Regions from separate parts of the Janthinobacterium sp. GMG2 genome, predicted to be linked through region 2. Evidence: predicted binding sites of a transcription regulator. Region 2 holds the regulator's gene; each other region holds the start of a gene.

Region 1 (7,800 bases), 780 kb from region 2:
GAAGTCTTGCCATGCATGACTTGCTTGGCGCGGATGACCTTGCCGCCAAACGCTTCGCCGATGGCCTGGTGGCCCAGGCACACGCCCAGTATCGGTTTCTTGCCGGCAAAGTGCTTGAGCACTGCCACCGAAATGCCCGCCTGTGCCGGCGCTTTCGGGCCGGGCGAGATACAGATGCGGTCCGGGTTCAGCGCCTCGATCTGTTCGATCGTGATTTCATCGTTGCGGTAGACCCGCACGTCTTCGCCCAGTTCGCCAAAATACTGCACGATGTTGTAGGTGAAGGAGTCGTAGTTGTCGATCATGAGCAGCATCTTAAAACCCTCCATCCAGGCCATCTTGCACTTGTTCGGCGGCGCGCAGCACGGCGCGCGCCTTGTTTTCCGTTTCCTGCCATTCCATTTCGGGGATGGAGTCGGCCACGATGCCGGCCGCGGCCTGCACGTACAGCATGCCGTCCTTGACCACGCCCGTACGGATGGCGATGGCCACATCCATTTCGCCGCCAAACGACAGGTAGCCGCAGGCGCCGCCGTAGATGCCGCGCTTGGTGATTTCCAGTTCGTCGATCACTTCCATGGCGCGCACTTTCGGCGCGCCCGTCAGGGTGCCGGCGGGGAAGGTCGCGCGCAGCACGTCCAGGTTCGACAGGCCCTTCTTGAGGGTGCCTTCCACGTTCGAGACGATGTGCTGCACGTGCGAGTATTTTTCGATGACCATGCGGTCGGTGACGTGTACGCTGCCCGTCTCGGCGATGCGGCCGATATCGTTGCGCGCCAGGTCGATCAGCATCACGTGCTCGGCGATCTCTTTCGGGTCGGCCAGCAGCTCGGCCGACAGTTCGGCGTCGCGCTCGGGTGTGGCGCCGCGCGGACGGGTGCCGGCGATGGGACGCAAGGTGACCTTCTTGCCGCCGTCCGCCGTCTTCTCGTTGCGCACCAGGATCTCGGGCGAGGCGCCGATGATCTGCATGTCGCCGAAATTATAGAAGTACATATACGGCGAAGGGTTGAGCGAACGCAAGGCGCGGTACAAAGTCAGTGGCGAATCGACATACGGCTTGCGGATGCGCTGGCCGATCTGCACCTGCATCAGGTCGCCCGCCATCACGTATTCATGCGCCTTGGCGACGGCCTTCAGGTAGTCTTCCTTGGAAAAGTCGCGGATGGTTTCCGTGCGCACGGAAGCGCTGGTGACGGGCGCATCGACACCGCGACGCAGCATCATGCGCAAATCCTTCAGGCGCTGCTGCGCTTTCGAAAACGATTCGGGCTGCGTCGTATCGGCGTAGACGATCAGGTAGAGCTTGCCGGACAGGTTGTCGATGACGGCCAGTTCTTCCGTCACCATCAGCTGGATGTCGGGCAGCTTCAAGTCATCTTTCGGCGCGCCGCCGGCCAGTTTTTTCTCGATGTGGCGCACGGTGTCGTAGCCGAAGTAGCCGGCCAGGCCGCCGCAGAAGCGCGGCATGCCGGGGCGCAGGGCCACCTTGAAGCGCGACTGGTACTGTTCGATGAAGTCGAGCGGATTGCCTTCGTGCTCTTCGATCACGACGCCGTTCTTGACGATCTCGGTGCGCTTGCCATGGCTGCGCAACACGGTCGTGGCGGGCAAGCCGATGAAGGAATAGCGGCCGAAGCGTTCGCCGCCGACGACGGATTCGAGCAGGAAGGTGTTCTTGCCGCCTTGTTGGGACTGTGCCAGTTTCAGGTACAGCGTGAGCGGGGTTTCCAGGTCGGCGAACGCTTCCGCGATCAGGGGGATGCGGTTGTAGCCTTGCTGGGACAGCGATTTGAATTCGAGTTCGGTCATGTTTCTCTCCATGCCGTCAGGGTATGCGTGTGCATAGTGCACAAACCCTGCGGTGGGTTATCAAAAAACTTGCCGGTGCACGCAACAGGCGCAATATGCGCAAACTATACGGGTGCAGCCGGCAGCAATCGTAACGGCTCGGCCCTTAAGCCTGCCAGGATTGCCAGCGTCGCCAAAGCCAGGCCTCAATCGAGCCGGTTTGGGTGACATTGTGTTTTTTGATGAGAAACGTGTTCACGATATGGTGGTGGGTTTGGTCAGTATGCCGGTTAGTTTTGCATGCTAATAAAACGGGCTGCTTCGAGCAGTGTCTTTACTATACCATCGGAATCGGTATCGTGTATAGAGTGTCCGTGATTGTAGCCATAGGGTACCGTCAGTACGGGACAAGCCGCAGCCCTGGCCGCTTGCGCGTCGTTCGATGAGTCGCCGATGGCCACCACTTTGGCCGGCGCCAGATCGAAGTCCGCGCACACTTGCAGCAGCGGCATCGGGTCCGGTTTCTTCCTCGGCAGCGAATCGCCGCCGTAGACGATCTCGAAATACTGGTCCAGGTTTTTCTGTTTCAGCAGGGGCAGGGCGAAGGCGATCGGCTTGTTGGTGACGCAGGCCAGGCGCAAGCCCGCCGCCTTCATCGCCGCCAGCCCCGCTTCCACGTCCGGGTACAGGGTGCTGAACTGGCCATTGATGGCCAGGTAGTGACGCTGGTAGCCGTCCATCGCCTGCTCGAAACGCTGTTCCACGCCGGCCGCATCGAAGTCGAGCGCCAGTACGGTGCGGATCAGGTTTTCCGAGCCCTTGCCGACCATCAGCTTGATGGCGTCGGCGCTGATGGGCGCCAGGTCCAGCTCGGCGCGCATGCCGTTGATGGCGACATGAAAATCGGGCACGGTGTCGAGCATCGTGCCATCGAGGTCGATGATGGCGGCGCGCACGCCGGCCAGTACGTGGTCTTTCACCGTGCCCGCTTGCATCAGGCGCCCTTGACGGCTGCCAGCTCGGCGCGCATGGCGTCGATGACGGCTTTGTAGTCGGGCTTGCCGAAGATGGCCGAGCCGGCGACAAAGGTGTCGGCGCCGGCAGCGGCGGCAGCGGCGATGTTGTCGATCTTGATGCCACCGTCGACTTCCAGCATGATGTCACGGCCCGATTCGTCGATCATGCGGCGCGCTTCGGCGATTTTCTTCAGCGCCTGCGGGATGAAGGACTGGCCGCCGAAGCCCGGGTTGACGGACATGATCAGGATGATGTCGATCTTGTCCATCACGTGTTCCAGGTAGTGCAGCGGCGTGCCCGGGTTGAATACCAGGCCCGATTTGCAGCCATTGTCGCGGATCAGCTGCAAGGAGCGGTCGACGTGATCCGACGCTTCCGGGTGAAAGGTGATGATGTTCGCGCCAGCCTTGGCGAAATCCGGGATAATGCGATCGACAGGCTTGACCATCAGGTGCACGTCGATGGGCACTTGCACGTGCGGGCGGATCGCTTCGCACACCAGCGGGCCGATGGTCAGGTTCGGCACATAATGGTTATCCATCACGTCGAAGTGGATGATGTCGGCGCCGGCGGTAACGACGTTGCGCACTTCCTCGCCCAGGCGGGCAAAGTCGGCGGACAGGATGCTGGGAGCGATACGGAATGTAGTCATGGTGGAGTAGCCAAAGGATAGAAAATGCGAAGATGCGCTATTTTACGCTTGACGCCGCTACCATGCCTTATTGAAGCACGATGAAACACAGAATACGCGGCGCGCCGTGGCCAATGCGGCACACGCGCCGCCATAATGACTGCAATGTCTGAATAGGAATGACGATGGCGACTTATGAATTTACGGTAACGGTCAAGACGCAGTACCTGCCCGAGCAATCGGCACCGGACCAGGGGCGGCACGTGTTCAGCTACACGATCCGCGTCGTCAACACGGGCACGGCTGGCGCGCAACTGATTTCGCGCCACTGGGTCATCACGGATGCGAACAACAAGGTGGAAGAGGTGCGCGGCCTGGGCGCCGTCGGCCACCAGCCGCTGCTGCAGCCGGGCGAACAGTTCGAATACACGAGCGGCACCATGCTGGGCACGCCGCAAGGTTCGATGCACGGCGAGTATTTCTGCGTGGCCGAAGATGGCCATCAGTTTGAAGCGCCGATTCCCGAGTTCGTGCTGTCGGTGCCACGCACCCTGCATTGACGCAACGCCGGGGGGCTTGCGCCCCTTACTTAAGTTTTTCGGTGCTGTCCTGTTCTTCGCCGAGCTGCTTGCGCGCCGGTGGGACGGGTTTTTTACCCGAATACATGGTCCACCAGACTATAAATGCCAGCAAGAAGAACGCCACCAGCGCCTCTATCATCAAGATCCACATACGCACCCCTATGTTATTTACCCGCAGCTTAGTATTTACCCGCCGTCTGTTGACACGCGGTAGTCTACCCGTTTCAATCGGCGCCGTCGCGCTTGCGTTGTCCGCCTGTACCACGCCGCCCGCGCCGCCCGCTGCCAGCGGCAAGGCGCCGCCCATCGCGCCGACCGTCGTCAGGCCGGTTCCGGCCAAGCCGGCAGAGGCCAAGGATGCCGCGGATGTGGCGGCGCCCACCTTCGTGCCCGCCAAGTTTGCCGCCTTGCCTGGCTGGGCCCGCGACGACATGCGCGCCGCCTGGCCAGCATTCATGGCGTCGTGCGGCGTGCTCGTGAAACGTCCGGACTGGAAGGAGTCGTGCACGATCGCGCGCCAGGTGAATGCCGACAGCGACAAGGCCATCCGCCTGTTCTTCGAGACCTTCTTTGTGCCGAATCAAGTCATCACCGCCGATGGCGCCAGTACCGGCTTGGTGACCGGCTACTACGAACCACTGCTGCACGGGGCGCGCAAGCGGGGCGGCCCATACCAGACACCGCTGTACAAGGTGCCCGACGACCTCGTCTCGGTGGATTTGTCCGGCGTGTATCCGGAACTGAAAAACATGCGCTTGCGGGGCAAGCTGGTCGGCAAGAAGGTGATACCGTACGCGACCCGCGCCGACATCGAGCGCGCCACGTCCGTCACGGGCAAGGAATTGCTGTGGGTGGATGACGAAGTCGAAGCCTTCTTCCTGCAGGTGCAGGGTTCCGGCCGCGTGCAGCTGACCGACACGCAGGAAACCGTGCGCGTGGCCTACGCGGACCAGAATGGCCATCCGTACAAATCGATTGGCCGCTACCTGGTCGACAAGGGCGAGCTGACCTTGAGCCAGGCGTCCGCGCAGGGCATCAAGGCGTGGATCGCCGGCCATCCTACGCGCAAGGATGAATTATTCAACGCCAATCCCAGCTATGTCTTCTTCAAGGAAGAGCGCTTGCCCGACCCGAAAGTGGGGCCGAAGGGCGCGCTGGGCGTGCCGCTGACGCCGCAGCGTTCGGTGGCCATCGATTCGCGCTTTTTGCCGCTGGGCGCACCCGTGTTCCTGTCCACCACGCAAGCCAATAGCGAGATTCCCATGCAGCGGCTGGTGATGGCGCAGGATACGGGCGGCGCCATCCGCGGGCCGATCCGTGTCGATTATTTCTTTGGCTTTGGCGCGGAAGCGGCCGAGAATGCGGGCCGCATGAAGCAGAGCGGCGCCGTGTGGGTGTTGTTGCCGAAGCAGGCGCCGGCGCGCTAGGGAAAGCGTCGCCGGGCAGTTCGTGGTGTGGCTTAGCGCAAGACCATCACTGGCAGGTGGGTGTGGGCCAGCACTTTTTGCGTTTCGCTGCCCACGAACAGCTTGTTCAAACCCTTGCGGCCGTGCGAAGCCATCAGGATGATGTCGCAATGGTAGGTTTGCGCCGCATTGACGATTTCATCGTGCGGGCTCGGCGACACGGCCACCACGCCTTCGAAAGGTACGCCGGCGGCGCGCGCAGCTTCGCCGATCTTGTCGATGGCGCGTTGCGACGCTTCCTGCATCTGCTGTTCATACAGGCTGGCGTCAAGCACGATGCCGCCGTCCGCCATCGGCGAGAACGGAAACGGCTGCACCACGCTGATGGCGACCAGCTTGGCCTTGTTCAGTTGGGCGAAGGCGAGGGCGGTCTCGGCGGCTTTGTCGGACAGCGGCGAGCCGTCGGTGGGAAATAAGATGGTGTTAAACATAGCGTGCTCCTCAAGTGATGTAAGACAGCTTATGGATTTGCATCAATTAAAACCTTGATATAAATCAAGCCTCACAGGCTTTGGCGTGAATAGTGTCGCCAAGGCAATCTTTTGCCAGTGTATTCCCGTTCACCACTTCAGGTGCGCACGCTACGCAGCGGCGTGCCCCACACCATGGCCACCGTCAACACGATGCTGCCGGCCGCGATGCAGGCCAGGCCATTGCGCACGCCAAAATGTTCCGCTATCCAGCCGGCGGCCAGCGCACCCAGCGGCGCCGTCGCCACCGTCAGGAAGCGCATGGTCGACGTCATGCGGCCCAGCATGGGGTCGGGTGTGACTTTCTGGCGCAAGCCCAGGTAGGGAATAAAGAACAGCATCACGCCGCAATCGAAAAAGAACATCAAGATGGCATACGCCACGGCGCTGGCGGCCGCGCTGCCGAACAGCGCGGCGGGTATCGTGGGCGTCAGGGCAAAACAGAGCGAGGTCGATGCCAGGCCGATCAGGATGGTGCGGCCGGCGCCATAGCGCTGCGTCAATGGCTTGACGATGAAGGCGCTGAGCAGGACGCCGGCGCCGCCGAGCATCTGCGTCATGCCCAGCACGCCAGGGCTCATGCCCAGGTCGCGCGTGGCAAACAGCACCGTCAAGGCCATGCTGGCGTAAAACAGGAAGTGCCAGATGCCGGCGCCCCAGGCCAGCGCGCGCAGCAGCGGTTCGCTCCAGACGAACAGCAAGCCGTCGGCGATGTCGCGCAAGGCGTGCTTGTCGGACGGTGCGGGACGCGGATCGCGCACGCTCATGGCGCGCAGATTGAAAACGGAAACCAGATAGCCGCAGGCCGTGCACAGGATGGCGACTGGCGCCGACAGCACTTGCACCAGCACGCCGGCCAGGCCGGGACCGATCAGGCGCGAAGCCGATTCGGTGGCGGCAAATTTCGACTGCGCATCGATCAAGCCATCGCGGCCCACGAGGAAAGTCAGAAACACCTGTTCGGCTCCGCCACCGACGACGAAGCCCGTGCCGATGATGAAGCCCACTATATATAACCATGGCATCGACAGCACGCCGCACCAGTAAGCCACGGCGACGCTGGCCAGGGCCAGGCCCGACATGCTTTCGCTGAACAGCATGATCGGGTGCTTGCTGCGCCGGTCCAGCAGCACGCCGACGGGCAAGCCGAACAGGGCGAACGGCAGCGCCTGCAACGCAACCAGCACGCCCATCTGTTCCGGCGTCGCATGCAGCAAGAGCACCGCGCACAGGGGCAGGGCCAGCGAGGTAATCTGGGCGCCGAAGCAATTGAGGCCATTGCTGAACCACAGGCGGCGGAAATTGACGCTGGCGGCGCTGCAGTCGCCACGCAGATAGTGGGCGCAATACTGGACGAGGGAAGAGAAAATATGCTGCTCGATAAAAAAGATCGGGCTCACAATAATAGCAGCGCACCTGCCGCGCCGCTGCCTTTAGCCGCTACAATCGTTGCACCGTTCATCGAGAGGAGACACCATGCAATACGAAGACCTGATCATCGATATCCAGGACAAAGTGGCGGTCATCCGCCTGAACCGACCCAAGGCCCTGAACGCCTTGAACGACAACATGATGAATGAGCTGGGCGACGCCTTGCTGAAGTTCGACGCCGACGAGAGTATCGGCTGCATCGTGCTCACGGGCAGCGAAAAAGCATTTGCCGCCGGCGCCGACATCGCGGCCATGGCCGACTATACCTATCCCGATACCTATACCCAGGGCTACATCAGCCGCAACTGGGAGCATATCTTGCGCGTGCGCAAACCGGTGGTGGGCGCCGTGGCCGGCTATGCGCTCGGTGGCGGCTGCGAACTGGCCATGATGTGCGATTTCCTGATCGCCGC
Region 2 (7,800 bases):
ACTTCGCCGTTCTCCGTGAACTTGATGGCGTTGCCGGCCAGGTTGACGAGGATTTGCTGCAGGCGCTGGGCGTCGCCCACGAGGCGCCGCGGCACGTCGGGCTCGACGGCGATGGCCAGTTCCAGCTCCTTTTCGCCCGCATTCATCGTCATCGTCGTGGCCAGGGTATTCATGACTTCGTCGAGGTCGAATTCGACGGGCGACAGTTCCATGCGCCTCGCCTCGATCTTCGAATAATCGAGCACGTCGTTGAGGATACCCAGCAGCGACTGGCCCGCCACGCGCACCATGGTCAGATACTTGCGCTGTTCCGTATCGAGCTTGGTATTTCCCAGCAAATACACCATGCCCAGCACGGCATTGAGGGGCGTGCGGATTTCATGGCTCATGTTGGCCACGAAATCGCTCTTCGCGCGGTTGGCGGCCTCGGCCCGGTCGCGTTCCTGCTCCAGTTCGGCCGCGCGCGATTCGAGTTCCTGCTGCAGACGGTCGCGCTCGCTCATCAGGCCGTTGAACGCCTCCGTCAGTTCGCCGATCTCGTCGCGCTGCTGCACCGGCACGGGGGTGAAACGGCTGCCGCTGGTGCGCAGGGCCAGCAGGGTGTTGCGCAGGCGCACCAGCGGCGACAGCAGGCGCACGGTGACCCAGCCCAGAACAAATGCGGCCAGCAGCGAAGCGAGGATGCTCCACAGCACCAGCCGGTACAGGACGCCATCGAACGGTTCGAAGGCGTCCGCGACGGGCAGCGAGGTAGCCAGCAGCCAGTTCACCGATTTCAAACGCTTGAAGCTGTTGACGGCCGTGATGCCGCGGCTGTTGGTGCTGACCATGCTGCCTTCGCCATCTTCCTTCAGCAGCTGGGTGGTCGTCAGGTTGGCGCTCGGCTGGCGCGGCTGCAGCAAGCGGCTGGTATCGGGATGCAGCACGTAGCGCGGCACGGCGCCGCGCGTGAGGATGAAGTAATAGCCGCTCTTGCCGATCTTTTCCGAGCGCAGGCGTCCCAGCAGGTTGTCCTTGTACAGGCGCAGCACGCCGATCACCACGCCGGCCACCTGGCCATCGGCGGCCAGCACGGGCGCGACCATCTGCACGATGGGCATGCCGCTCGACTTGCCGAGCATCGGCTCGGTGATCATGGGCTGGCGCGTGCGCAGCACGGTCTGGAAATACTCGCGCTCGGCAACGTTGATGCCCGTGCGCCCCGCCACTTCCGGCATGTCGGCCACGACGGCGCCATGTGCATCGAGCACCAGCACGTCGTCGAACAGCACCAGCATCGAGCGGCGCGAATAGTATTCGCGCAATTGGGCCGGCTGGGCCATCAGTTCCGGCGGCTGCTGCCTGGCCGTCAGGGTGACGATCTGCAGCAGCATGCCCAGCTTGTCGTCGAGCTCGGCAGCGGTGCGGCTGATCAGGGACGACTGCTGGCTCAGCAGTACTCGGGTGAAGTCGTCGCGCATGTGCTGCACCTGTATCATGGTGACCAGCGCGATCATGGCGATCGAGGTCAGGCTGGTGGCCAGCGCGACTTTTGCTTTGATGCCGAGAGGCTTCATGATTTCCTTTTCAGTACCGGGCGGCACAGGCGGCAGATAATGCTGTTAGGAATTTTCCTATCAATACATCAAGTTGGCAAGCGGCGCCGCGCAAATGACCCTCCCCGCATGGGCTTTTGACGATGTTGCCATATAATTAAAGGCTGGACGTCGTTTATTCGCCGAAATTGCGGTGAAATTGGCACACGGCAACCCTGTATGCAGTAAACTTGTTGTTGCATTTTCTAAAAGGTACCGACATGACTGAAGCGCTACTCACTCCAACCTTGCCCACAGTGACCGTGGAAGCGTTGCGTGCGCGATGCTCGACCTGCAGCATGCATCAATTGTGCCTGCCGATGGGCCTCGATATGGGCGACATGGACAGGCTGGACCAGATCATCGGCCGCCGCCGCAAGATCGTGCGCGGCGCCTCGCTGTTCCGCATCGGCGACTCGTTCCAGAACCTGTACGCGATCCGCCTGGGACACTTCAAGACGTACCAGATCAATCCCGGCGGCGAAGAGCAGGTGACGGGCTTCCAGATGGCCGGCGAACTGCTGGGCATGGACGCCATCAGCGCCGACCGCCACCACTGTAATGCGGTGGCGCTGGAAGACAGCGAAGTGTGTGAAATCCCGTTTTCCAGCCTGGAACAATTGCTGGGCAATATGCCGACTCTGCTGCGGCATTTCCACCGCATGATGAGCCAGGAAATCACGCGCGAGCAAAGCGTGATGCTGTTGCTGGGCAATATGCAGGCGACGCAGCGTTTTGCCGCCTTCATCGTCAACCTGGCGTCGCGCTATGAAGCGCGCGGCTATTCGAGCAGCAAATTCCAGCTACGCATGTCGCGCGAGGAAATCGGCAACTACCTGGGCCTGACCATCGAGAGCGTCAGCCGCCTGCTGTCCAAATTTAAGAAGGAAGGCTGGCTGCGCGTGTCGAACCGCGAGATCGAGATCCTGCAACCAGCCAAGCTGAAAGCCATTACGGCAGGCACGGACGTCTGCAAGTAAGGCTTATAGCTCTTCGTCCGCATGCAGCGCGATGCTGCGCTGCACGGGCCAGGTCCAGATGCCGGACAGGCGCCACTCGCGCTTGTCGTTTTCCACCAGCACCTGCCAGCGGCTGCGCTCGAGCATCGGCAGCGCGACCGAAAAATTGCCGGCCGCATCGGGCTGCACCAGCAGCTTGATATCTTTTTCCGGCAGGGTCGCATGCGCCAGGTGCAGCTGCAGCGGTCCCTGGTAGGCCTTGCCGAAGCTGTGCACGGAACCGCTCAGGCGCGCTTGCGCCACGTCGTACGCCAGGCTCGTATCCATGGCCAGGTCGCTGGCGATCGTGTCGCGCTTCAAATCCTGGTTGATCGCCTTGCCCTGCTTGTAATAATCGCCCACCACCAGCGCATCGGGCTGCGTAAACGCGATATAGCCCATGAAGCTGCCGACGACCACGGACAGGCCGGGACCGATCATCAGCAGCCATGGCCAGCGATGCTTGTACCACGGTGCAACGGGAGGCTGCAGTTTCAGACTGTCGGACATGGTATTTCTCCTCTGTAAACGGCCAGCCCCCGTGCGGGGACCGGCCTTCCTGCATCACCGCGGCACGATGAAGACCGCGCTTTCACGCACATGCAGCGACGGGTTGTCCAGCGATTGCAATTCGATCGCAATCTTGTTCGACCCCTTCTCGCCCACGCCGTGCGGCACGCGCAGGCGGATCGGCCAGCCCAGCGTTTCCGTCGGCTGCAAGGTCACTTCTTCGCGCGTCAGCAAGGTCAGGCCCGGCAAGCCGGAGGCGCTGATCTTGAAATGCTGGCTTTGCTCGGACGTGTTCATGATCTGCAGGCGGTAGACGTTTTCGATCATGCCGTCTTCCACTTCGCGTCCCATCGAACCGCGGTCGCGGATCACGTCCATTTTCAGGGGCGTGCGCAGGGCCAGCGAGGTACATACGGCGATGATGATCAGGGCCAGGATGGAAGTGTAGATCAGGACGCGCGGGCGCATGGCGCGCTGGCGTATCTGCTTCGAATTGAAGTTGTTTTCCATCGCATGGTCGGTGCTGTAGCGTATCAGGCCACGCGGCCGCTCGACCTTGTCCATCACGCTGTTGCAGGCATCGACGCAGGCGGCGCAGCCGATGCATTCATACTGCAGGCCGTTGCGGATATCGATGCCGGTCGGACACACCTGCACGCACAGGGTGCAGTCGATGCAATCGCCCAGCTTGTCGTTGTTGCCGGCCTTCTTGCTCATGGCGCCGCGTGGTTCGCCGCGCTTGGCATCGTAGGTGATGATCAGGGTGTCCTGGTCGAACATGGCGCTCTGGAAGCGCGCGTAGGGGCACATGTATTTGCACACCTGCTCGCGCAGCCAGCCCGCGTTGCCGTAGGTTGCCAGGCTGTAGAACAAGACCCAGAACCATTCCCAGGGACCGAAATTCAAGGTGACCACCGATTGCGCCAGTTCCTTGATCGGCGTGAAGTAGCCGACAAAGGTAAAGCCCGTCCACAGGGCGATGGCGCCCCATACCAGGTGCTTGGCCGTCTTCTTGAATGCCTTGCGCACGGACGGGCCCTGCTTGTCGAGGGCCATGCGCGCGCTGCGCGTGCCCTCGATGCGGCGTTCGACCCACAGGAAAATTTCCGTGTATACCGTTTGCGGGCAAGAGAACCCGCACCACACCCGCCCGGCAATGGCCGTGACGAGGAACAACAAATACGCACAGATGATCAGCAGGGCCGCCAGATAGATGAAATCCTGGGGCCACAGCACGACGCCGAAAATGTAGAACTTGCGCGTGGTCAAGTCGAACAGCAGGGCTTGCCTGCCATTCCAGGTCAACCACGGCAAGCCGTAGAACGCGAGCTGGGTAAGCCATACGCATACCCATCGCCAGGTAGCGTAGCGTCCTTTGGCCTCGCGAGGGTAGATCTGCTCGCGGGCCGCATACATCTTGATGACTTGAGGTTCCATTACATCATTTCACGGGCGTCTGAGGATTCGACAGGCTCCAGACATACGCCGACAGCACGTGTACCTTGGACTCGCCGAGGAAATCGCTGAAGGCCGGCATGGTGTTGCTGCGTCCCTTGCGTACGGTTTCCATGATGGTATCGGCGCTGCCGCCGTACAGCCAGACCTTGTCCGTCAGATTCGGCGCGCCGAGCATCTGGTTGCCCTTCGCATCGGCGCCGTGACAGGCCATGCAGGCGCCAAACTTGGCCTTGCCCAGCACCGACTTGACGGGATCCGAGGTCGAACCGGACAGGCTGAGCACATAATGGGCCACGTTCTCGACGTCCTTTTCGGAACCGAGGGCGGCGCCCATCGGTGGCATCTGCCCATTGCGGCCGTGCAGGATGGTGGTCTTGATGATGTCGGGTTCGCCGCCATACAGCCAGTCCTTGTCCGTCAGGTTGGGGAAGCCCTTGTTGCCGCGCGCATCCGAACCGTGGCATTGCGCGCAGTAGGTCAGGAACAGGCGCTGGCCGATGGCTTGCGCCTGCGGGTCGGCGGCCACCGTCTTCAAGTCCTGGCTCAGGTACTTGTTGAACAGGGGGCCGTAGTCGGCTTCCGCCTTCTTCAGCTCTTCCTCATACTGGCCCGTCGATTTCCAGCCCAGGCTTCCCGCATAATTGCCCAGGCCCGGATACAGGAACAGGTAGGCCAGCGCGAAGACGATGGTGATGTAGAACAGCCACATCCACCAGCGCGGCATCGGCGTATTGAGTTCCTTCAAGTCCTCGTCCCAGACGTGGCCCGTGGTGCCGTCGGCGGGGGCGCCGGCGACCACTTTCACTTTCGACTGCGAGTACAGCAGCACGCCGCAGCCGATGATGCCCAGCAGGGACAGCACGATGATGTAGATATTCCAGAAGCCATTGGTAAAGTCAGCCATGGTTATGCTCCTTCGCCAGGTTCATCTCGGCCTCGGCCGGATAGTCGAGCGCGTCGTCGGCGAACGGCAGGCGTGCCGCCGCGTCGAAGTCGCTGTTGCTGCGGCTGAACGTCCACCACAGGATGCCCACGAACGTCGTAAAGGAAACCACCGTCATGACGCTGCTGGCGCTGTCAAACAGGTTTTCGATTGCCATGCTAATTCCTTGTTTTGATTAATGTACCGAGGCCTTGCAGATAGGCGACCAGGGCGTCTTCTTCCGTCTTGTCCTGCAGCTGCGCGGGGCCGGCGGCGATTTCTTCCTCGCTGTACGGCTGGCCCAGGCGCTTCAGGGCGCGCATCTTCGGCACGATCTCGTCAGGCACCAGCTTGGTCTTCGCCAGCCAGGGGTAGGACGGCATGTTCGACTCGGGCACCACGTCGCGCGGGTTGTTCAAGTGCGTGCGGTGCCATTCATCGCTGTAGCGGGCGCCCACGCGGGCCAGGTCGGGCCCCGTGCGCTTGGAACCCCACTGGAACGGACGGTCGTAGACGAACTCGCCGGCGACCGAATAGTGGCCATAGCGTTCCGTTTCCGCGCGCAGCGGACGCACCATCTGCGAGTGGCAGTTGTAGCAGCCTTCGCGCACGTAGATGTCGCGGCCCGCCAGGCGCAGCGGCGAATACGGTTTCAGGCCGGCGACCGGCTCCGTCGTGCTCTTCTGGAAGAACAGGGGGACGATCTCGACGGCGCCGCCGATGCTGATCACCACCGTGACCAGGGCGATCAGCAGCCAGGGGTTTTTCTCAATCCATGCATGTGAAAATTTCATTTGCTTTTGCTCCTATCAGGCGTGCGCCGCGTTCAGTTCCGGAATGCGGGCGACGGGGAGTTTGCTGCCGCGCAGGGTCATCCAGGTGTTGTAGCCCATGATGCACATACCCGACAGGTACAGCAGGCCGCCGGCCACGCGCACCACGTAGTACGGATACGTCGCTTTCACGCTCTCGACAAAGGTGTAGGTCAGGGTGCCGTCCGGATTGACCGCGCGCCACATCAAGCCCTGCATCACGCCGGCGATCCACATGGCGGCGATGTACAGCACGATGCCGATGGTGGCCACCCAGAAGTGCACGTCGACCAGGCGCGTGCTGTGCATCTGCGTGCGGCCAGCCAGGCGCGGCAGCAGGTAGTAGATCGAACCCATGGTGATGAAGCCCACCCAGCCCAGAGCGCCCGCATGCACGTGGGCAACGGTCCAGTCGGTGTAGTGCGACAGCGAGTTGATGGTCTTGATCGACATCATCGGACCTTCGAAGGTGGCGATGCCGTAGAACGACAGCGAGACGATCATGAATTTCAGGATCGGGTCGGTGCGCAGCTTGTGCCAGGCGCCCGACAGGGTCATGATGCCGTTGATCATGCCGCCCCAGCTTGGCGCCAGCAGGACCAGCGAGAAGACCATGCCGATCGATTGCGTCCAGTCAGGCAATGCCGTGTAGTGCAGGTGATGCGGGCCCGCCCACATGTAGGTGAAGATCAGCGCCCAGAAGTGGACGATCGACAGACGGTACGAGTACACGGGGCGCTCGGCCTGTTTCGGGATGAAGTAGTAGACCATGCCCAGATAGCCGGCGGTCAGGATGAAACCCACCGCGTTATGGCCGTACCACCACTGGATCATGGCGTCCTGCACGCCCGCATAGGCGGAATACGACTTGGTGAACGAGGCTGGCATGACGGCGCCATTGACCACGTGCAAAATCGTCACGGCCAGGATGTAGGCGCCGAAGAACCAGTTGGCCACGTAGATATGCTTGACCTTGCGCTTGATCAGGGTGCCGAAGAACACGATGGCGTAGGCGATCCAGACGACGGCGATGAGGATGGCGATAGGCCATTCCAGTTCCGCGTATTCCTTGCCGCGCGTCATGCCCATGGGCAAGGTAACGACGGCGCACAGGATCACGGCTTGCCAGCCCCAGAAGGTGAAGGCGGCCAGTTTGTCGGAAAACAGGCGCACCTGGCAGGTGCGTTGTACAACGTAGTACGAAGTAGCGAACAGGCCGCAGATGCCGAAGGCGAAAATCACCGCATTCGTGTGCAGCGGACGCAGGCGTCCGTATGTCAGCCATGGTATGTCGAGGTTCAGGGCAGGCCAGGCCAGCTGAGCGGCGATGATAACGCCAACCAGCATGCCGATGATGCCCCATACCACAGTAGCGACCGCGAATTGCTTCACGATCTTGTAGTTATAGTTCAGCGATTGATCCACAAAGACTCTCCCTGGAATTACTATTTATGATGGTGGCCAGAGAGTAAGTGTTTGACCGTGAAAAAACTTTGATGTGGATCAAAATTCCCCGGATGAAATAA
Region 3 (7,800 bases), on a different contig from region 2:
GGCTGCTTCGCACGTCGTCGGGCAATTGCGGCGCCAGCAGGCGGTTCAAGCCTTGCACGAACAGCCAGGAGGCGGGATACGGCGGCAGCTTGGACAGCAATTCGGCCAGCGGTTCGGGCAGCCGGTATGACGCGGCGGGCTTGCTCATGGGAGGCTTGGCCGGGACGGGCAATCTTTCCAGTTGATCTTGCATGGTGCTTCCTTTCGATGCGTTCAATGGGCGGCGTGCTGGTGCTGTTCCATGCCAGGCTGGCCGTGCCAGTAGCCGTCGCAGGCGCCGGCCGGCTGGCAAGCGGCCAGCTGGGCCTGGGCGCCGATGCCGCTGACCTGGCCGCGGCGCGCGCGGTCGAAGATGGCGATGACTTGTTCCGTGTGCATGGCTTGCGGGCTGATGCGCGCCACCGACACGCCCATGTCGCGCATGGCGTCGAGTTCGCGCACCAGGTTGTAGACGAGCGCCGACTGCGTCTGCGTGCCATTCAACACGAGGAACGGCACTTCGTCGCGCGTGCGCAGCAGCAGGCCGTCCGGCTCTTCCAGGCAGCTGTAGCCGCAATCGTCCTTCGGCAGGTTGCGGTTGCGCGCCGTGAAGCAGCGCGCGGAAAACGCCAGCGGCATGCGGCCGTAGGCGAATACCTCCGTCTCCAGCCCTTCCGGTTTCTGGCGCTGCATCTCGGCCAGCGCCGTCTGTCCCATTTCCAGCGGCATCACCCAGCGCCGCGCCCCGAGGCGCGCCAGCAATTGCAGGCTGGGGCCATTGAACAGGTTCAGATGGGGACCGGCGACGAAGGGCGTGCCCTTTTCCATGCAGTGCACAGCGCCCATGTCGTTGGCCTCGACGCCGTAGCGGCCATTGCCCGTGATGCGGCGCAGGGTCGCCAGTTCAGCACCCGCCTCGATCAGCGCCTGCGTCGACAACACCACTTCCTTGCCGGCGGCGGCCAGCATGTCGGCGATATCGAGCCAGTCGGCCAGGCGCACCTCGTGCCGGCGCGAGCAGACGGTTTCGCCCAGGTACACGATATCGACGGCCGTGGTGGCGATCTGCTGGTAAAACTCGAAAACGGTGGCGCGCGGCCAGTAGTAGAGCAAGGGGCCCAAAGAAAGCTTCAGCATGTTCATCCTTTATTTCCAAGATCTATGGTAGGCACCCAAGGTGTGCTGCTGGCCCTCGGCCAGCTTGTCCATGGACGCCATCCAGGCCGGCTTGACGGCGTAGCGCGCATTGCCTTCGCGGCAGGCGTCGATCGCTTCGCGCCACACGCGCGTCACCTGCGCCACGTAGGCGGGGCTGCGCTGGCGTCCTTCGATCTTCACGGCGCGCACGCCCATGGCGATCAGCTGCGGCAGCAGCGCCAGCGTGTTCAGGCTGGCCGGCTCCTCGATCGCGTAATACTCTTCGTCGTTGACTTCGAAACGTCCCTTGCACAGGGTCGGATAGCTGGCGTTTTCGCCTGGGGCATAGCGGTCGATCAGCACGCCGTTCAGGCGCGATTCGAGGCCGTTCGGTGTTTCCAGCCAGCGCACGGATTTCGCCGGCGAGCACACGCCGTGAGTGTTCGGCGCCTCGCCCGTCGCGTACGACGACAGCGCGCAGCGCCCTTCGACCATCACGCACAGGCTGCCGAAGCCGAAGACCTCGATCTCGACTTCCGTCTTGGCGATCAGTTGCTCGACCTGCGCCATCGACAGCACGCGCGGCAGCACCGCGCGGGCGATGCCGAAGTGCTCATGGTAAAAATTGATCGCTTCGTAGTTGGTGGCCGAACCCTGCACGGACAGGTGCAAACGCAGTTGCGGGTGGTGCTCGCTTGCATACGCCATCAGGCCCGGATCGGCCACGATCATGGCGTCGATACCGGCCTGCGCGGCGCGGTCGATGGCGCTGCGCCAGACGGCCCAGTTGTGCGGCTGCGGATAGGTGTTCAGCGCCAGCAGCACCTTGCGTCCATATTGGTGGGCGTAGCGCACGCCCTCGGCGATGGCCTTCTCGTCGAAATTGAGGCCGGCGAAATTGCGCGCATTGGTGGCGTCGCGAAAACCCAGGTAGACGGTATCGGCGCCATTGTCGATGGCCGCTTTCAAGGCAGGCAGGCTGCCGGCGGGGCAGACCAGTTCCAGCGGTCCGGCCACGCGGGTGGCGGTGGTTGATTCAAGCATCATGGTGTTCACAGTCCTGTATCGGCTCAGGGTGCAGACTATAGCCCCGCCCATACCGCCCAGTCCTTGACGCAGGTGAAGGAATGCATGCATGGCTGGCGCGCGTTCAAGTTGCTTGACCTGGCTGTAAAATGCCCCACTTTTCTCCCTCACCGATTGCCCGCCATGCCCCGCAAACCGCTGCTGCTATTCCTGCTCACCCTATTCCTCACCGTGCTGCAAATACAGTGGGCTTCGCCCGCCGACGGCTATGTCGAAGAAACGCTCTCCGTGCTGTCGCCCGAGGCGCTGGGCGTCTGGGCCGGCGTGCTGCTGCTGTTCCTGCAAGCCGTCTTCGCCCGCCGCGCCATGCCCGTGCTGCGCCAGGCCGCCATCTGCACGGGCCTGCTGGCCGTCTACTGGCTGCTGGCGAACTACGTCACGTTCGACGCGCGCGTGGCCAGCTGGAGCACCTTCTCGGCGCGGGAAATCTGGGCGCACGTGCTGCCCGCCTCCGTCGCCAGCATCGCCGTCTGCGGCGCCATGTACTTTGGCCTGAGCTGCTTCATCCCGCGCCTGGGGCGCGCGAAAAAAAGCCGCTGACGCGCTTTCTTCACCTGCATCAAGGATTCGTCACGCAACTGCACGCGCCCTTTGACGCCACTATATTTAGTGATTAATCTCCATAAAAACACCGCATGTTGTGTTTATTGGAGGTTTCATGACGACAAATGCAGTTTCCCCCACACGCGGCCAGGTCGACGTCGCCGCGTCCATCAATGAATACCTGGACCGGCGCGACTGGCGTGTCAACGCCAACGCCAACCAGGGCTACTCGCTGGGCGGCCTGATACTCAACGTGTCGGGCAAGGTCATCGCCAACTACTGGCTCGACCAGGTGTATCCGCCGGAAGTGGGCGCGGCGCACCGCGAAGCGGCGCTGCACATCCACGACCTCGACATGCTGGCCGGCTATTGCGCCGGCTGGTCGCTGCGCACCCTGCTGCACGAAGGCTTGAATGGCGTGCCGGGCAAGATCGAATCGGGTCCGCCGAAACACATGTCGAGCGCCATTGGCCAGATTGTCAATTTCCTCGGCACCCTGCAAAACGAGTGGGCCGGCGCGCAGGCGTTCAGCTCCTTCGACACCTATATGGCGCCCTACATCCGCAAGGACAGCCTGCGCTACGAAGACGTGCGCCAGTACATGCAGGAGCTGATCTTCAACCTCAACGTGCCATCGCGCTGGGGCACGCAGACGCCGTTCACCAACCTCACGTTTGACTGGATCTGCCCGGACGATTTGCGCGAGCAGATTCCCGTCATCGCCGGCCAGGAGATGGACTTCAGCTATGGCGAGCTGCAGGTGGAAATGGACATGATTAACCGCGCCTATATCGAAATCATGATGGCGGGCGACGCCAAGGGCCGGGTCTTCACCTTCCCCATCCCGACCTATAACATCACCGAAGATTTCGACTGGCATAGCGACAACGCGGAGCGCCTGTTCGAGATGACGGCCCGCTACGGCCTGCCCTACTTCCAGAATTTCATCAATTCGGAACTCAAGCCGAACATGATACGTTCCATGTGCTGCCGCTTGCAGCTGGACTTGCGCGAACTGCTCAAACGGGGCAATGGCCTGTTCGGTTCCGCCGAGCAGACGGGCTCCCTGGGCGTGGTCACCATCAACTGCGCGCGCCTGGGCCACTTGTGGCGCGGCGACGAGCCAGCGCTGATGGCGGACCTGGACCGCCTGCTGGAACTGGGCAAGACCAGCCTGGAAATCAAGCGCCGCACCATCGAAGAACTGATGCAGCAAGGCCTGTTCCCGTACACGAAACGCTACCTGGGCACCCTGCGCAATCACTTTTCCACCCTGGGCGTGAACGGCATCAACGAGATGATCCGCAACTTCAGCGGCGACGCTTACGACATCACGTCCGCCGAGGGCCATGCGCTGGCGAGACGTCTGCTCGACCACGTGCGCGCCCGCATGGTGCAGTTCCAGGAAGAGACGGGCCATATGTACAACCTGGAGGCGACGCCGGCCGAAGGCACGACCTACCGCTTCGCGCGCGAAGACCGCAAGCGCTATCCGGCCATCCTGCAGGCGGGCACGGTCGACAATCCGTACTACACGAATTCGTCGCAACTGCCCGTCGGCCATACGGACGACCCGTTCGAAGCGCTGGAATTGCAGGACGCGCTGCAGCGCAAGTACACGGGCGGCACGGTGCTGCACCTGTACATGACGGAAGCGCTGTCGGATGCCAACGCCTGCCGCGAGCTGGTGAAACGCGCGCTGAGCCGCTTCTCGCTGCCCTACATCACCGTCACGCCCACGTTTTCCATCTGCCCGCGCCACGGCTACCTGGCCGGCAAACATGAATTCTGCCCCACCTGCGACGCGGAACTGATCGCCCGCAAGCAGTCCGATCTCGCTCACCCACTCAAGGAAACGCCATGAACGCACGTCCCGACTTCACTCCCGCCATCACCCTGCTCGATACGGAACGCCAGCGCTGCGAAATCTGGACGCGCGTGATGGGCTATCACCGCCCTGTCGCCTCGTTCAACATCGGCAAGCAGGGTGAATTCCACGAGCGCCAGTATTTTACGGAAGCGAGCGCCCGCGTGGGCCAGCCCGCCTGCCATGGCGCTTGAACTGAAAGTGGGCGGCCTGACGCCCTTTTCGGCCACCGACTACCCGGGCAAGCTGGCGGCCGTGGTGTTCGTGCAGGGCTGCCCCTGGCGCTGCGGCTATTGCCACAATCCGCACTTGCAGGCGCGCACGCCGGAAGGCGCCATGCCGTGGCAGGACGTCCTGACCTGGCTGCGCCGCAGAACGGGCCTGGTCGATGCCGTCGTCTTCAGCGGCGGCGAAGCGTGCATGGATCCGGCGCTGGCGCACGCCATGCAGGACGTCAGGGCACTGGGTTTCGGCATCGGCCTGCACACGGCCTGCATCTATCCGCAGCGCCTGCAGGAAGTGCTGCCCCTGGTCGACTGGGTCGGTTTCGACATCAAGGCGCCGTTTGCCGACTATCGTCATGTGACCCGCGTGGCCGGCAGCGGCGACCCGGCGCGCGCCTGCCTCGATGCCATCCTTGCCAGCGGCGTGGCCTACGAATGCCGTACCACCACCCACCCCGACTTGCTGCCGGACGAGCAGTTGCTGGCCCTGGCCAGCACCCTGGCCGCGAAAGGCGTCGACAACTACGTGCTGCAGCAGTTCCGCGCTGAAGGCTGCGCGGACGCGGCGCTGTCCGGCCGCCCCTTGCACGGCTATCCGGCGGCGACGACTTTGGCGCAAATCGCCGCCATGTTTCCGCGATTTACATTCCGTAATCATGGCAGTTGAGCCTGCAGCCACATACTTGCTGAAAATTCCACAAAATTCCCCGTTCTGCAACGCTGAAATGTCTTGCGTACTGTAATGTATCAACTGTGCCGCGCGCCATGCGCAGCCCATCAGATTCCTCACTCCGCATTACAGATAAGCGTCATCCATGAACGATTTCACCGCAGTCAGTCCAGGCATCCCTTCCACCCACGCCGACATCCTGTACGGCCCGCCGCGACCGGATCTGCTGCGCGAGGAAGTACTGGCCGACCTGCTGGAAGCGACGGCCCGCCGCTGCCCCGAGCAAATCGCCCTGATCGATGGCGAACGCCGCATCACGTATGCGCAGCTCGATGCGCAAGCCAGCCTGGCCGCGGCGCGCCTGGTGGCGGCCGGCGTCAAGCCCGGCGACATCGTGGGCCTGTGGCTGCCGCGCGGTGCCCCTCTGCTGCTGATGCAGGCGGCCATCGCCAAGGCGGGCGCCGCCTGGCTGCCCGTCGATGAAGACACGCCCGTCGAGCGCCTGCAGGTGTGCCTCGATGACGCGAATGGCTTTGGTGTCGTCAGCTGCGCCCAATTCGCGCCGCGCCTGGCCGGGGCAGGCATTGGCCGCCCCGTATGGACGGCGGAAAGCCTGCTGGTCCCCGCCGCGCCGGGCGAACTGCTGCCCGCGCGCGCAACCGTGCTGCCCGAACATCCGGCCTATGTGATCTACACGTCCGGCTCCACGGGCAAGCCCAAAGGCATATTGATCAACCAACGCAGCATCTGCCACTTCCTGCGCAGCGAAAACGCCGTGCTGGAAGTGGCGCAGTCCGACACCGTCTACCAGGGCTTTTCCGTCGCCTTCGACATGTCGTTCGAGGAAATCTGGATCGCCTACCTGGTGGGCGCCAGCCTGTGGCTGGGACCCAAGGAGATGTCGGGCGACCCGGAAGCCTTGCCGCGCGCGCTGGCCACCAATCAAGTCACGGTGCTGCACGCCGTGCCGACCTTGCTGGCCCTGTTCGCCGAGGAAGTACCGAGCCTGCGCCTGATCAACCTGGGCGGCGAGATGTGCCCGGAGTCGCTCGTCGAGCGCTGGTCGCGCCCGGGCCGCGCCATGTTCAACACCTATGGCCCCACGGAAGCGACCGTCTCGTGCAGCCTGGCGCGCCTGCGCCCCGGCGAGCCTGTGACCATCGGCACGCCGCTGCCCAACTACGGCTTGCTGGTGCTGCAGGTGGCCGAGCCGGGAGAAAACCGTCCATTGACTTTGCTGGCGCGCGGCGAGACGGGTGAGCTGTGCATCATCGGCCCCGGCCTGGCCGAGGGCTACCTGGGCCGGCCCGACCTGACGGTGGAAAAATTCCTGCCCAATCCCTGGAGCACGGGCCCCGGCGACGCGCGCCTGTACCGCACGGGCGACCTGGCGCGCATCGATGCGGACGGCCAGGTGCTGTGCCTGGGCCGCGCCGACGACCAGGTCAAAATCCGCGGCTTCCGCGTGGAACTGGGCGAGATCGAAGCCGTGCTGGCGCAGCAACCGGGCGTGGGCACGGTGGCCGTCTTGCTGCGCAAGGATGACGGCATCGACCAGCTGGTGGCCTACATCGTCGGCAGCGACGATGCGCCGGCCGATGCGCTGGGCACGAAAACCCTGCGCGCGGCCTTGAACCTGCACCTGCCGCCCTACATGGTGCCGGGCCGTTTTGAATTGCTGCCGCTGATGCCGCGCCTGACCTCGGGCAAGATCGACCGGAAGGCGTTGAAGGCCATGCCGCTGTCCGCGCCGCCGCCGGGCGAGGCGGGTGTATCGGACGTACCGGAAACGCCGGCCGAAGCGGCCCTGTTCACGGCGCTGGCCAAACTCTTCCCGGGCCAGGCGATCTTGCGCCAGCTGGACTTTTTCAGCGACCTCGGTGGCCACTCCTTCCTGGCCGCCCGCCTGGCATCCGCCCTGCGCGCCGATCCGGCCTACGCCCACATGACGGTGCGCGATATTTACCAGAACCGGCAGATCGGCAAGATCGCCGCCGTGCTCAATGAAGCGCCGGCGCTGGCCACGCCGGAAGCACAATGGACGCCGCCATCGACGTGGAAGCGCTGGACCTGCGGCGCGGCGCAGGCGGCGGCCGTGCCTGGCCTCGTCACCCTGCGCATGGCGCAGTGGATGGCGCCCTTCTTCACCTACCACTTCTTCACGGGCGACACGGGCGACACCGTGCCGCGCGCCATCGCCGCCTCGATCGCCGTGTTCCTGCTGGCCACCCTGGCCGAATTTGCCATTGCGATTGCCGGCAAGTGGCTGATCGCCGGGCGTCTGAAACCAGGCA

Evidence for each region. The regulator FNR, encoded in region 2, switches genes on or off when oxygen is low (the NO sensors DNR and NnrR bind a similar motif). The targets are predictions, from matches to a motif close to TTGATNNNNATCAA.
Region 1: the regulator FNR is predicted to act here: its motif matches at 5,972-5,985, upstream of SKZ59_RS15865 (universal stress protein).
Region 3: the regulator FNR is predicted to act here: its motif matches at 2,227-2,240, upstream of ubiU (ubiquinone anaerobic biosynthesis protein UbiU).

What each region holds. Positions count from the first base shown of each region.
Region 1 is NZ_JAXAWA010000003.1:845,784-853,583, forward strand. It holds gene SKZ59_RS15830 (aminodeoxychorismate/anthranilate synthase component II) at 1-314, opposite strand, end outside; gene trpE (anthranilate synthase component I) at 316-1,812, opposite strand; gene SKZ59_RS15840 (phosphoglycolate phosphatase) at 2,082-2,786, opposite strand; gene rpe (ribulose-phosphate 3-epimerase) at 2,786-3,460, opposite strand; gene apaG (Co2+/Mg2+ efflux protein ApaG) at 3,625-3,999, shown strand; gene SKZ59_RS15855 (hypothetical protein) at 4,025-4,159, opposite strand; gene SKZ59_RS15860 (murein transglycosylase A) at 4,269-5,447, shown strand; gene SKZ59_RS15865 (universal stress protein) at 5,480-5,917, opposite strand; gene SKZ59_RS15870 (MFS transporter) at 6,055-7,356, opposite strand; gene SKZ59_RS15875 (enoyl-CoA hydratase) at 7,433-7,800, shown strand, end outside.
Region 2 is NZ_JAXAWA010000003.1:61,590-69,389, reverse strand. It holds gene SKZ59_RS12360 (response regulator) at 1-1,556, opposite strand, end outside; gene fnr (fumarate/nitrate reduction transcriptional regulator Fnr) at 1,796-2,554, shown strand; gene SKZ59_RS12350 (FixH family protein) at 2,558-3,082, opposite strand; gene ccoG (cytochrome c oxidase accessory protein CcoG) at 3,137-4,519, opposite strand; gene ccoP (cytochrome-c oxidase, cbb3-type subunit III) at 4,524-5,444, opposite strand; gene SKZ59_RS12335 (cbb3-type cytochrome oxidase subunit 3) at 5,437-5,640, opposite strand; gene ccoO (cytochrome-c oxidase, cbb3-type subunit II) at 5,642-6,256, opposite strand; gene ccoN (cytochrome-c oxidase, cbb3-type subunit I) at 6,272-7,699, opposite strand.
Region 3 is NZ_JAXAWA010000005.1:205,093-212,892, reverse strand. It holds gene ubiT (ubiquinone anaerobic biosynthesis accessory factor UbiT) at 1-193, opposite strand, end outside; gene ubiV (ubiquinone anaerobic biosynthesis protein UbiV) at 214-1,116, opposite strand; gene ubiU (ubiquinone anaerobic biosynthesis protein UbiU) at 1,126-2,163, opposite strand; gene SKZ59_RS19410 (hypothetical protein) at 2,326-2,742, shown strand; gene SKZ59_RS19405 (ribonucleoside triphosphate reductase) at 2,861-4,609, shown strand; gene nrdD (anaerobic ribonucleoside-triphosphate reductase) at 4,606-4,806, shown strand; gene SKZ59_RS19395 (anaerobic ribonucleoside-triphosphate reductase activating protein) at 4,796-5,503, shown strand; gene SKZ59_RS19390 (Pls/PosA family non-ribosomal peptide synthetase) at 5,652-7,800, shown strand, end outside.